DNA from 2 places in the Hydrogenophaga atypica genome. Region 1 is predicted to be linked to the other one. Evidence: riboswitches for the same ligand, from Rfam matches in the RefSeq annotation. Region 1 holds a riboswitch; the other holds the start of a gene.
What was found. Region 1 has a riboswitch for cobalamin ahead of ACFQPB_RS13440 (TonB-dependent receptor domain-containing protein). Riboswitches for the same ligand answer to the same signal wherever they lie in the genome.
Positions count from the first base shown of each region.

Region 2: linked by a shared signal. The riboswitch ahead of ACFQPB_RS20290 (TonB-dependent receptor domain-containing protein) and the one ahead of ACFQPB_RS13440 (TonB-dependent receptor domain-containing protein) in region 1 are both predicted to bind cobalamin.

Region 1 covers NZ_JBHTCA010000009.1:66,389-69,788, forward strand. Annotated here, with positions in the region: gene ACFQPB_RS13440 (TonB-dependent receptor domain-containing protein) at 1-1,746, opposite strand, end outside; cobalamin riboswitch at 1,826-2,066, opposite strand; gene ACFQPB_RS13445 (sensor domain-containing diguanylate cyclase) at 2,110-3,400, opposite strand, start outside.
Region 2 covers NZ_JBHTCA010000026.1:36,951-40,350, reverse strand. Annotated here, with positions in the region: gene ACFQPB_RS20305 (sulfite exporter TauE/SafE family protein) at 1-525, opposite strand, end outside; RNA gene ssrS (6S RNA) at 596-774, opposite strand; gene ACFQPB_RS20300 (cell division protein ZapA) at 800-1,153, opposite strand; gene ACFQPB_RS20295 (DUF904 domain-containing protein) at 1,165-1,383, opposite strand; cobalamin riboswitch at 1,421-1,673, shown strand; gene ACFQPB_RS20290 (TonB-dependent receptor domain-containing protein) at 1,752-3,400, shown strand, end outside.

The DNA of each region.
Region 1 (3,400 bases):
GGCGATCAGGCGCCAGTCGCGGCCCAGTGGTTTGGTGGCGCTCAAGTTGAACAAGCCGTAGCCGCCCAGGCGCTGGGTGTTGGTGGCGTTGTTGTAGCGGTGGGCCACCAGTTGCACCTCGGCACCGAGTTGCCAGTCGGCCAGCCGCTGGTCCAGGCCCAGGGTGGCCTGGCGGCGGGCGCGGCGGGCGAGCTGTTTGCCGGTGTCGAGGTCGCGCGGGTCCAGCAGGTCCAGCGAGGCGCGCAGCACGGTGTTGCCCAGGCGCTGGTCGCCGCTGAAGGTGACGCCCTGGTACTGAGCACGCGCGGTGTTGGCGTAGCAGCCGGGTAGCCTGCCCGTGCCGTTGACGCAGCTGCCGGGGCCGCTCACGTAGGTGATGAGGTTGTCCACCCGGTTGCGGTAGGCCACCACGGTGAAGTGGCGCGTGGGCGTGTCGTGCTTCAGGCCGAACTCGATGTTGCGGCCGGACTCGGCCTTCAGGTCGGGCGTGCCGTAGATGCTGAAGCGCTGGTACAGCGTGGGCACACGGAAGGCCGTTCCGGCCGAGGCGCTGGCGCGCCACTGGGGCGACAGCTCGTAGGCGTAGGCCGCGCTGCCGGTGGTTTTGCCGCCGAACTCGCTGTCCTGGTCGTGGCGCAGGTTGAGCTGCAGGCTGTGCCCATCCCAGCGGCGGCCGTGGCCGATGGCGAGCGCGTCCTGCGAACGGCGGGTGCGAGTGGGGGTGGTGCTCGCGTTGTCCAGCTCATCCTCGCGCCGCTCAAGGTCCACCGACCACTGTTGTCCGCCGGCCTGCCAGCTGTTGTGCAGCAGGTAGCTGGTGATGTGGGTGTCGGTCACGTAGGGCGTAGGTCGGGTCTCGTAGCGGTCGCGGCTGCGGCTCACGCTCAGGCGGCTGTTGTGGCTGGGGCTCCATTGCGCCAGCCATTGCAGGCCCAGGGTGTTCAGCCGGTGCAAGGCATGGTCGTCCCGGCCCGGGGTGGACGCGTCGTATTGCGTGTCCTGCCGGGTGTGCAGCGTGGTGGCTTCCAGCCGGTGTTCGCGGTGGAGCTGCCAGCCCAGACGCGCACTGAGGGCCTCATGCTCATACCCGTCGCGGTCGGGGTTGCCACTGGGCTGCACGTTGAAGCCCTGGCTGCTGTCGCGGCTGAGCGAAAGTGCGTAGTCGAAGGCACCTTCCCGACCACTGAGGCCCGCCTCCACCTGGCGCGTGCCATGGCTGCCCACCCCCACGCCCACGCTCGGGTTGAAGCCGGCTTCGCCCCGGTGGGTGAAGATCTGGATGACACCACCGAGGGCGTCGGAGCCGTAGACCGCGGCGGCCGGACCGCGGACGATCTCGATGCGATCGATCTGCGCCAGCGGGATGGCGTTCCAGGTGGCGCCGCCGGTGGATTGCGAGTCCACCCGCACGCCGTCCACCAGCACGGTGGTGAAGCGGCTTTCGGCCCCGCGCACGAACACGCTGGTGGTGGCGCCAGGGCCACCGTTGCGGGCGATGGTGATGCCGGGCTGGCGGGCCAGCACGTCGGCAATGCCGGTGGCGCCGCTGCGTTCCAACGCCTCGCGGTCAATCAGGGTGACGTCGGCCACCACGTCGGTCAGCGGCTGCACAACGCGGGTGGCGGTGACCAGGGTTTCGGACAGGGATGCGACGACCTCGACAGAGGTTTGGGCGTGGCACAACGGCGAGGCACAGGCGGCCAAGGCCCACGCGGCACGGTGCGCGCGGAGAGAGCGGGTTTTCATGAACAAGAACAAGCCAGGATGTCCGCACCGCCTTCCCCGACGGTGAATGGACCTTACGGTGCCGCGCTTGCGATGCAGGCGTGACACCCCCTTGTTGGCCGGTATCCGGGCTGGCGGAGCAACATCCGTCGCCTTCCCAGCCGCCTTGCGGGCGGCCAGTGGCAGTGAGGGATGCGGGGGTGAGGATCACCCCGTCCGCTTACCGTTGCGGGGGCAGCGCTGGTTAGGAGTGGCCTGTGTGACAGGCCGGTTCCCCCCAGCTTCCCGTTGAACTGCGGCCCAAGAGGCGGGCCGCGAGCACCAACGAGCGCATTGTAAACACAGCCTCAGCGGTGGCCGCCGTTGGCTACACCACCTTGGCCTTCAGGCCTGCTCCACCCGGTTGCGCCCCGCGTGTTTGGCGCGGTACAGCGCCTCGTCGGCGCGGTGCAGGGTGGCGTCGATGTCGGCGTCGGCCGGTTGCCACGCGGTCACGCCCATGGACACCGTGAAGTGGATCTGCTGCCCGTCAGCTAGCGTGACGGCCGTGTGGCCCAGCGTGTCGCGCAGGCGTTCGGCCACCGCCAGCGCCTGGTCCAGCGCGGTGGCGGGCATCAGCACGGCAAACTCCTCGCCGCCCAGCCGCGCGGGCACATCGGTTTCGCGCAGTGCATCGCCCAGGCTGTGGCTGAGCTTGCGCAAGACCACGTCACCACCCGCGTGGCCGTGGGTGTCGTTGATCCTCTTGAAGTGGTCGATGTCCATCAACACCAGCGACAAAGGCGTGTGGTGGCGACGGCTGTGGGCGATGGCGCGGGCGGCCTGTTCGTAAAAATCGCGCCGGTTGCTCAGCGAAGTCAACACGTCGGTGCGCGCCAGCCGCTCCAGTTGGGCCTCCATCATCTTCTGATCGGTGTTGTCGAAGACGGTGGACCGGGTGGACACCAGTTGCCCTTGGGCGTCCTTGATGGCCGTGGCACTGACCAGCACCGGCATGGGCGTGCCGCTGCCACGGACCATGTCCAGCTCCAGGTCCTTGATGCTGCCATCGCGCACGAACTGCGGGAAACGCTCTCGGAAAATGGCCTGGCTCTCTGGTGTGAGGAAATCGCTGAAAGGCCGGCCCAGGGCTTGTTCGCGGCTCAGGCCCAACCAACCGAGTTCGGTCTGGTTCATGCGCAGCACGCGGCCTTGGTGGTCCAGCGAGTGGTAGCCACAGGGCGCGCGGTCGTAGAGGTCTTGCACCTCGTCGCGTTGCAGCGCCACGGTGCTGAGATCGCTGCGCGCGGCCGATTCGGCCTGTTTGGCTTGCCAGAACCCTTGCAGAATGTCCCACAGCTCCTGCACGCGTATGGACTGGCCTGCCGGCAAGCTCAGTTCGTCGCGGCCAAACACCCGCACCACCGTGTCCATCTGGCGTGTCAGGTAGCCCGCGAAGGCCCGGGTGGCCACCACAGACAGGGAAATCCACAACAGCGCGACCAGCGCAATGCGCGAGAGCATGTCGGTGACGGGGGCGTTCAGCACCGATGTGGGCACGCCCACGCCCAGATACCAGTCGACGCCAAAAACGGGCAAGACGTGGTTGATGGTCTTGACGCCGTCCAGCGTGGTGCCTTCAAACGGCTGCGGCAGCTTGCCCGTCACGGCCGCTGTGAATTCGCCGTTGACCGGC
Region 2 (3,400 bases), on a different contig from region 1:
GTTGCACCAGGTCATGAACGGCACGCTGACAAAACCGCCGCCTGCACCCACCAGGCCCGAGAGAAAGCCGATCACGCCACCTGCGCCCACCAAGCCGCCCGTGCCCGGCAGCCCCCGCGTGGGCGCCGGCTTTTTGTCCAGCAGCATCTGGGTGCCGGAAAAGCCGACAAAGGCGGCGAACAGCAGCGCCAGCCAGGCGCCTTTGAGCACCGCGAACACGCCCAGGCTCGCCACCATGGCGCCCAGCACAATGCCCGGTGCCAGGCCCTTGACGATGTCCCAGCGCACGGCTCCGCGTTTGTGGTGGGCGCGCACACTGGACACCGATGTGAAAATGATGGTGGCCATGGAGGTGGCAATGGCCATCTTGACCGACAACTCGGGCGCCACACCACGCGAACCCATGATGAAGGTGATGAAGGGCACCATGATCATGCCGCCCCCTATGCCCAACAGACCGGCCAGAAAACCGGTGCACAGGCCAAGCACGGCCAATTCGACGATGAGGATGGGGTCCAGGAGCATGGGGTGAAGGGAGGTGATGTTGAGCACACGCACGCTCAACTCACCATGCCGAACGCTCAACCGGAAAAAGAGGGTGTCTGCGGTGCCACCGGACCGGCATCCTGAACCGGGGTTCAGGTGGGCGAGGGCAGCAGGGCTTCGGGCTCGTCTGACGCGAGACGCTCACACCCACCATGCAATGTACCAAGCCCGGGCTCAATGAGCATTGGTTCAAGGAAATATAAAGCCCGGCACGCGCCGCAGACAGTTGACATTGTAGGCCAGTCGGGCCGCATCAAAGCAGTTGGCCGTCGTTTTCCAGGGCTTGGTCGAGGCGACGCACCAATTGCATCAGACGCGCTTCCACGGCGGTCGATTCTGTCGCCTGTGCATCCGATTGCGCCGGGTCTTCCGTGTGGCCGAAGGAGGACGCGTTGAACGCCAGCGCCTCTTTCTGCGACAGCTCAAAAGCGATGTTCAACGACGCCAAGACCGCAATTCGGTCACGTGCCTTGACCTTGCCCGCGTCGCGGATGCGGCACATCGCCGCATCGACCTTTTCCACCGCATCAAGCAGCGTTGCCTCGCCACCGTCTGGGCAGGCCAGCAAATAGCTGTTGCCCATGATCTGAACCTCGATCTGTTTCAGGCCGGGTTTGCTCATACTTCGTCTTTCACACCGGGCGTTGGCAGGCGTTGGATCAGCAGATCGATGCGCTGGCGCGCCGCGCCCAGCCGCCCCTTGAGGGCGTCACGTTCCTGGGTCAGCGTGCGCACCTGTTCGGCCAGCAAGGCGTTGGTGCGGCGCAGTTCCTCGTGTCGCAGCAGCAAGCGCTCGACGCGCTCGGCAATCTGATCGATGGGGTGGGTGGCAGCCATGTCGCCGCCATTGTAGGCGCCGCGCCCGGACCACGTGACTACAATCGGCGGCGTTGGTGCTCGCGGTGTGGCTCACATGCCGCAGTTCAACGGGAAGCTGGGGGATGGCCACCTGCACAGGTGGTGTCTAACCAGCGCTGCCCCCGCAACGGTAAGTGGACGAGAAAGTGGCTTCGCACAGCGGCCACGTCTCCGTTTCCTTCAACGCCACTGGTGGTCCACACGGCCCCTGGGAAGGCGAAGGGAATCGCTCCGCCAGCCCGGATACCGGCCAACAAGGTGGTGGTGCGCGCCCAGGTGCGCGCCGCCTTGACGTCCAGGCACCGTCGGGGAAGGCGGTGAGGACACCTTGATCGATGGACACTCCCATGCGTTCCCGCACCCCCGGCGCCCCCCTTGCCGCGTTGCCCCTGGCCTTGACCCTGGTTTGGCCTACCAGCTCCGCCCATGCGCAGCAACAGATCGCGCAACTGCGCGAAACCGTGGTCACCGCCACGCGCGTGGCCCAACCCCTGATGGATGTCGTGGCCGACGTCACCGTGGTCGATCGCGAAGCCATCGAGCGCAGCGGCGCCGTGGGTCTGGCCGACGTGCTGGCGCGCCTGCCCGGCGTCGAGCTGGCCCGCACCGGCGGCCAGGCATCGGTCACGGGCGTGTTTGTGCGTGGGGCCGACCCGCGTTTCACCGCCGTCTTCATCGACGGCGTGCGGGTGGATTCGCAGTCCACTGGCGGCGTGACCTGGAACGCGCTGCCACTCGCGCAGATCGACCGCATCGAGCTGGTGCGTGGCCCGGCCGCCGCCGTGTACGGCTCCGATGCCGTGGGCGGCGTGTTGCAACTGTTCACCCGCAAGGGCGATACCGGTTTTGCACCCACCGCCTCGCTGGGCGTGGGCAGCCACGGCCTGGCCAGCGTCCAGCTGGGCCTCAGCGGCGGCAACGGCACGGTGGACTACGCCTTGTCGCTGGCGGGCGAACGCGCCAGTGGCTTCGATTCCCAACCCGGCGCCAACCCCGACAAGGACGGTCACCGCAACCGCTCGGCATCGGCACGCCTGGGCTGGCAGGTGGACGCGCGCCACCGGCTGGAAGCCACGGCCCTGACCAGCCATGTGAACAGCCAATACGACGGCTACATGCCCGACGTGGACGACCGCAGCGTGCACGACCTCAGCACCCTGGGTTTGAACTGGACGGCGCGTTGGTCCGACAGTTACCAGACGCGCGTGAGCAGCAGCCGCAGCCGCGACCGCTACGACAGCCTGCCCTTCAGCTTCCTCACCGCGACCGACATCACCAGTCACCTGTTCCACAACGAATGGCGCCTGGGCGCACAGGTGTTCACCGCCGCACTGGAGCGCCGTGAAGACGAGTTGGACAACAGCAGCACCACGCCCACCATTTCAGGCCGCCATCAGGACGCGCTGGCGCTGGGCTATGGCTGGAATGCCGGGGCGCACGCCTTGCAGCTCAACGCCCGCCACGACAAGGACAGCGAGTTTGGCAACAAGACCACGGGCAGTGCCGCCTACGCCTATGGCTTTGCGCCCGGCTGGCGCGCCACCGCCTCGGCGGGCACCTCGTTTCGCGCGCCCACGCTGTTCCAGCGCTTCAGCGTCTATGGCGTGCCCCATCTCAAACCGGAATCCGGGCGCAACCTGGAGGCCGGCCTGCGCTACGCCCACCAGAACACGCGTTATGGCGTGGTGGCCTATCGCAACACGGTGTCTGACTTGATTGACTACGTGTCTGGCCCAGGCCCTTGCCTCAACGGCCTGGGCGACTGGGCCGGCTGCTACGCCAACACCGCGCGTGCACGCTTCAGCGGCGTCACGCTGCAGGCGGCGCGCCGCGTGGGCGATTTCAATCTCAGCGCCTCGCTGGACCTGCAGAACCCGCGCAACCTCGACACAGGCAAACGCCTGGTGCGCCGCGCCCAGCGCCACGCCAGCCTGAGTGCCGACACCCGCAGCGGTGCATGGCAATGGGGTGCGGAGTGGAAGCTGTCGGGCCAGCG